Regions from separate parts of the Methylobacterium sp. A49B genome, predicted to be linked through region 2. Evidence: riboswitches for the same ligand, from Rfam matches in the RefSeq annotation. Region 2 holds a riboswitch; the other holds the start of a gene.

Region 1 (3,402 bases), 320 kb from region 2:
AGCGTGAGATCAGGAACGGATCTGCTTCGGTCGATAGAGCCTTCTCCATCGCCGCAATGTCGCGCAGTTCGGTCACTCGGTCGCGATGCCGCGCCCCGTCGTCGCCGTAGCGCATGGACAACGGCAGCGCCGGTGTCTCCGGATTGCCGGAACATTCCAGAAACTCGTGAATGACACCCCGATAACACCAGTTCAATTTATTGCTTACGAGCTGGATCCGTCTGTATTGAACTCGATTTTCCACGATTTGGAAAGTGTATCCAGCATCCTGCAGTTTCGGAAGCACGAAATCGTCCGGGATGATGAGTTCGGCGGCGGCGTCGATGATCAGCGAGTAGTCGGCATGGGGCCGGGCCAACGTGAGCGCCTGGTTCCGATTGTAGGCGAAGTCCACCCAGGGCCGCTCCACGAGCGTGCCCGGCAGACCAGCCAGCGCCGCTTGGACCTTCTCCTGTGTTCCATCGGTCGATCCCGTATCGACGATAATCCAGTGATCGATAAAGGGGATTACCGAGTCGAGACAACGCTTTATAACTGGCGCTTCATTCCTCACGATCATCGAAAGACAAACCGTTGCACTGAATTCTTTCATGACCGACCTGAGAAAAGAGCGCTCAACGGGGCGCTGATTCAAGCTGACGCATCATGAACGGAAAGCCATTGCCGTATCAACTCCGAGAACATGGAGAAAATTTTGGAGAATAATTCTGATTTTTGAACGGTTGAATCCCATTATTAGCAATATACAAGCCTCTAATTACATATATAGACCTCAGTAAAAGAATTATTATTCAGAATTTACTGCTTGATCGATGATTTCACATGCGCTCGCCTACGGTCCATCGAGCATCGAGATCGCAAAAACCGTGTTGGGATGCGCTGCGCTCGCCCGCTGGCACGTAAATATGGACTTCTGCACGACGCCACCGGCGTGACCTCGCCCTCCGGGGCCGGCAACGCGTCGCGGATCGCACGCTCGCCCGCGACGTCGGGCTTTGGGGCGAGACGCATCGTGCTCTGAGCCTGTCCGTCGCCGTCGCGATCGCGTCCTCATCTCGGCGCTTTTTGGTGACGGCAGCGATACGGATGCCGCCGCAACTGGTCGCGCCCCGAAGGACGGGGTTGACCACAAGCCTTCCGGCGACCACATCTGTACCCGTTCCAGGGAGATCCCCGGCAAGGGGCTGAGAAACCGCTGGCACGTCCGTCAGGACCTGCGGCGCGGAAATCCTTCGAACCTGATCCGGCTCATACCGGCGTAGGGATTGGACCGCGGCCGCCCGCAGGGTAGGCCACAGCTTCTCACAGAAGCGCACGGCCCGATCCCCGCGGCGGCAATCCGCGGAGATGCCAGTGCCCCTGAACCGTCCCGACTCACCGATCGGCCGCCGCCGCAGCGCGGACGGCTTCGGTGCGTCAGCTGCTCTGCCGGCCCGCACCGACATCGCCCTGGTCGGCGGCGGGCTGATCGGGCTGTCGATCGCGTGGCGGCTCGCCCGGACAGGACGCACCGTGACGGTGCTTGAGCGGGAGACGATCGGGGCGGGGGCGAGCCTTGCGGCCACAGGCATGCTGGCGCCGGCCGCCGAGCACGAGCCCGGCTCGGACCCGCTGCTGCCGCTCGCCCTTGAGTCGCTCCGGCTCTGGCCGGATTTCCGCGATGCCCTGGAGGCCGAGTCGGGCGGGGCGATCGACTATCGTCCGGACGGCACCCTGGTGCTGGCGATCGGCCGGGATGAGGTCGAGCGCCTGCGCTTCCGCTACGATCTCCAGAGGCGGTCCGGGCTCGAAGCGACTTGGCTCCCGGGCAGCGAGGTCCGGCGGCTGGAGCCGGGCCTGCGCCCGTCGGTCACCGCCGGGATCCACTGCAACCTGGACCATCAGGTCGATCCCCGGTTGGTCATGGCCGCCCTCGGCGAGGCCTGTCGCCGGGCCGGCGTGCTCCTCGCCGAGCGGACGCCCGTCAGCGGTCTCGACTGGTCGGGGGGCCGCGTAACGGGCATCCGTGCCGGCGAGCACGGCATAGCGGCCGGCACCGTCATTCTGGCATCCGGCGCCTGGAGCGGAGAGGGAGGCCTGTTGCCGGAGAGCCTCGCCCTGCCGGTCCGACCGCTGAAAGGACAATCGCTCGCCCTCCGCACCACCGCGCGCACGGGCGGGCTTGCCCGGATGGTCTGGACCGAGCAGGTCCACATGGCCCCGAAAAGCGACGGCCAGCTCATCGTCGGCGCAACCGTGGAGGATTGCGGCTTCCGGCCAGGCGTGACCGCGGGTGGACTCTACGCGCTGCTGGAGGGGGCTCGGCGTGTCCTCCCCGGCATCGAGGAGATGGAGGTCGAAGCGGTCTGGTGCGGTTACCGACCCACCTCGGACGACGACGCGCCGATCCTCGACGAACTCGCCCCCGGCCTGGTCGTGGCCACCGGTCACCATCGCAACGGCTATCTGCTCGCCCCCGCCACCGCCGAAGCCATCGCCGAGCTGGTGACGCACGGCACGTTGCCGGCCATCGCCCGGCCCTTCGGACGGGCACGGTTCGGACGGGCCGAGCCTCTGAGGGAATCGGCATGAGGCTCTTCATCAACGGCGAGCCCCGCGAGCGGGAGGCCGACACCGTCGACACCCTGTTCCGCCTGGAGGCGGAGGAGACGGGGATCGAGAGTCCGCAGGGCGTCGCCATCGCGCTTAACGGTCGGGTGCTGCGCCGCCGGGACTGGGGCGAGACGCCGATCGCGGAGGGCGACCGCGTCGAGATCGTCCGCGCCATGCAGGGAGGTTGAGAATGGACCGAACCGTCACGCCGCTGCACCCCGACAGCGGGGAGGGCAGCCTGACCATCGCCGGCGTGAACCTGTCGTCCCGGCTGTTCATCGGCACCGCCGGCTACCCCACCCAGGCGATCATGCGCGATGCCGTGCAGGCCAGCGGCGCCGAGGTGGTGACGGCCTCGATTCGCCGGGTTTCTCTCCAGGGCCACGGCTCGGATACGGTGAAGATCCTCAAGGGCAAGCGTTTCCTGCCCAACACCGCCGGCTGCGAGACTGCACGCGACGCGATCATGACCGCCGAGCTGGCCCGGGAGGCTCTCGACACCAACTGGATCAAGGTCGAGGTCATCGGCGACCGGGAGACGCTCTATCCGGACGTGACCGAGCTGATCGAGGCCTGCCGCCACCTCGTGGACGAGGGCTTCGTGGTGCTGCCCTATTGCAACGACGATCCGATCGTCTGCCAGCGCCTGGAGGATCTCGGCTGCGCTGCCGTGATGCCGATGGGCTCGCTGATCGGCTCCGGGATGGGTGTGGCCAACCCCGCCAACCTCGAGCTGATCTGTCGCCGTGCCAAGGTGCCGGTCGTGGTCGATGCCGGGATCGGCACCGCCTCGGACGCGGTGATCGCCAT
Region 2 (3,402 bases):
CGCGCGGAACCTCAATCAGAAGGGACTGGGTCGGCACGGGGTATTCCAGGACGGCCGGCTGCGCGCGGTCGACCACCACCATGTCGCCGACCTTCTGGATCAGGGCGCGGTCGTGCTGCGCGGTGGCGGCGCTGCCCGAGAGTCGCAGCGTGACCGACAGGGTATGCTGCTTGCTGTGCCGGCGAATGCTTCCCGGCGTGAATTCGGTCCGGAGGGTCCCGAACGTCGATCGCGTGATTAAAAGACCGCCGATATCGGCCGCCTCAAGCGACCCCTCGAACACCGAATCCCCGATTTTTCTCGCCTCGCTCGGGACGAGCCGCTCGTACGAGACATCGCGCCAGACGTCGAACTTCTTGCGCGATGCAATGCCGGAGGTCGAGATCAGAGAGCGCATCGACGCGTCGACTGGCGAAAACTGGCCGCGACTCTAGGCGCCACACCGGACCGGCTCAAGATCGGTCGCGCAATCGTCAGGGCAGGCGCATCTGAGGGGCGTGCCGCCCATCCCGGGTCTTCGATCAGGTCCGGCGCTTGGCCCCGCGCCGCTCGCGGGTCATGCGCGTGGCGGTGTGAAAATCGTTGGGTTTCCCGCGAACCCAGGCGAGGAAGCGGGCGATCTCAGGATCCGACCGCAAGGCCTCCACGTCGGCGAGCCGCTTGGCGATCTCGGCCTCGCTGTAGCGGGCATGGATCGCCGAATGGCAGATCTGGTGCAGCCGGACCGTCCCGCGATGCGTGCCGCCCTTCAGCTTCGGCGTCAGGTGATGGAGGCTGGAGCGCGCACGGGGCGGGATCGGCCGCTCGCAGAGCGGACAGACCGGGTCGACCCGCGCCGCGGCGCCGTGCGTCTCGGGGTCATCGGCGCTCCAGCGCCGGGCGCGCCGGCCGACCATCCGCCTCCTCCTCGTTCCATCGTCACCGCACCGCCGCGTCGGCCCCGGTGCAGGCCGCGTCCAAGCCGCCGCGGAACAGCGCCTCGGCGTCGTGATCCCGGACGCCCAGGATGGAGACGTGGTCGCCCGGGATGACTTCGAACCGCGCCCGAGGTCCCGCGGCCCGGGACAGCGCCAGGGCGAGCTTGGCCGGGACAATCCCATCATCGCGGCCCTGGATGATCAGGACGGGGGCGGCTCCGGCGCGGATGCGCCGGTCCGAGCGGTAGGTGTCGCGCAGGAACCAGGACGGGACCAGCGGGACATGCAGCCGCACCACGTGGGTCATCGAGTCGAACGGCGCCTCCAGGTAGAGGCCGATGGCGGGCACGCGCTCGGCCACCGCGATCGCGACGGCAGCGCCCAGGGAATGACCGTGCACCAGGATCGGCGAGCCCGGCGCGCGCTCCGCGGCGGCGGCGACGGCGGCCAGGCCGTCGCGGATCAGGCCGTCCTCGCTGGGCATTCCGGTCGACCCGGGGTAGCCGCGATAGGCCGGCGCCAGCACGCCCCAGCCGCCCGCGCGCCAGGGGCCCGCGGCGAAGCGTTCCGCGTGCGGCTCGGGGTAAGAGCCGTTGCCGTGGAAGCTGACGACGACCGCGCAGCCCGGGGCCGGCGGTCGCCACAGGGCGTGCAGCCGCTCCCGATCCTCTGTGACGACGGTGATCGCCGCGACCCCCTCGGGCGTGGGCAGATTCACAGGCGCTCGAAAAGCGCCCGGGTAGAGGAATCGGCGCTGGTTGAGCGCCAGTACGGCCAGGGCCGCGCCGTAGACCAGTCCGATCGCGAGGCCGAGGCCGATCAGGAGACGCATATCGGGCAGGCGGCGGCGACCGGGCGACGGATGGATCGGATCTTTCCTCTACGATCCGGGCCCCGCATTGACAAAGGCTTCTCCGGGCCCGAATCTTGAACCGTTCCGAGGGGGGCCCCGCAGGGGGCTGAGATTGGGCACGCTGCCCTGACCCTTGAACCTGATCCGGCTCATACCGGCGGAGGGACGGGAACCTGCGGTCGCACGCGTGCAGCCGGATCTCATCTCACCCATCGCGTGGACCGGACCGCTCCAGAACGAGGAGAGGCCCACGATGAACGCACCCGTTCTCCCCAAGGACGTGAAAGGCAGCCCCGAGGCCGTGACCACCGGTCCGGTCACAGGATCGCGCAAGGTCTACGCGAGCCCGGCCGGCCGGCCGGATATCCGCGTACCCTACCGCGAGATCGCCCTCTCCGATCCCAAGGAGGCGCCGGTGCGGGTCTACGACCCGTCGGGCCCCTATACCGAGACCGACGCGCGCATCGACCTCAATGCCGGTCTGCCGGGCGTGCGTGAGCCCTGGCTCGCGGGCCGTGGCTACGCGTCTGTCGAGCCCAGGGCGGTGAAGCCCGAGGACAACGGCTTCGCCGGCGACAAGCTCGTGGCCCCCTGCCCCGCCGAGCGGACCATCCGCAAGGCGGCCCCCGGCCAGATGGTGACGCAGTACGAGTTCGCCCGCGCCGGGATCATCACCGAGGAGATGATCTACGTCGCCCACCGGGAGAACGCCTGCCGCGAGCAGATGCTGGAGGGCGCGGAGGCGGCTCTCGCCGACGGCCAGAGCTTCGGGGCGTCGGTGCCGCCGTTCATCACCCCCGACTTCGTCCGCGAGGAGATCGCCCGCGGCCGCGCGATCATTCCGGCCAACATCAACCACACCGAGCTGGAGCCGATGGCGATCGGCCGGAACTTCCTGGTCAAGATCAACGCCAACATCGGCAACTCCGCGGTGACGTCGTCCGCGGCCGAAGAGGTGGAAAAGCTGGTCTGGTCGATCCGCTGGGGCGCCGACACGGTCATGGACCTGTCCACCGGCCGCAACATCCACAACATCCGCTCGTGGATCATCCGCAACAGCCCGGTCCCGATCGGCACGGTGCCAATCTACCAGGCCCTGGAGAAGGTCGGCGGCGACCCGCTCAAGCTCGACTGGGAAGTGTTCAAGGACACCCTCATCGAGCAGGCCGAGCAGGGCATCGACTACTTCACCATCCATGCCGGCGTGCGGCTCGCGCACGTTCCGCTGACCGCGCGGCGCGTCACCGGCATCGTCTCGCGCGGCGGCTCGATCATGGCCCGCTGGTGCCTCGCCGGGCACCGGGAATCATTCCTCTACGAGCGGTTCGACGAGATCTGCGACATCATGCGGGCCTACGACGTGTCGTTTTCGCTCGGCGACGGCCTGCGCCCCGGCTCGATCGCCGATGCCAACGACGCCGCGCAATTCGGCGAGCTGGAGACGCTGGGCGAACTGACCAAGATCGCCTGGGACAAGGGCTGCCAGGTGATGATCGAGGGCCCCGGCCACGTGCCGATGCACAAGATCAAGGTCAACATGGAGAAGCAGCTGAAGGAGTGCGGCGAGGCGCCGTTCTACACCCTCGGCCCGCTGACCACCGACATCGCTCCGGGCTACGACCACATCACCTC

The links. A riboswitch is a leader RNA that binds a small molecule or an ion and turns the genes downstream of it on or off. The one in region 2 is predicted to bind thiamine pyrophosphate.
Region 1: another riboswitch for thiamine pyrophosphate. It lies ahead of thiO (glycine oxidase ThiO); the one in region 2 lies ahead of thiC (phosphomethylpyrimidine synthase ThiC).

Annotation. Positions count from the first base shown of each region.
Region 1 is NZ_JBKFBO010000117.1:348,704-352,105, forward strand. It holds gene ACLBX9_RS22885 (glycosyltransferase) at 1-592, opposite strand, end outside; TPP riboswitch at 1,155-1,283, shown strand; gene thiO (glycine oxidase ThiO) at 1,348-2,571, shown strand; gene thiS (sulfur carrier protein ThiS) at 2,568-2,780, shown strand; gene thiG (thiazole synthase) at 2,783-3,402, shown strand, end outside.
Region 2 is NZ_JBKFBO010000117.1:30,828-34,229, reverse strand. It holds gene ACLBX9_RS21430 (helix-turn-helix domain-containing protein) at 1-397, opposite strand, end outside; gene ACLBX9_RS21425 (restriction endonuclease) at 522-896, opposite strand; gene ACLBX9_RS21420 (alpha/beta hydrolase) at 919-1,749, opposite strand; TPP riboswitch at 1,848-1,953, shown strand; gene thiC (phosphomethylpyrimidine synthase ThiC) at 2,024-3,402, shown strand, end outside.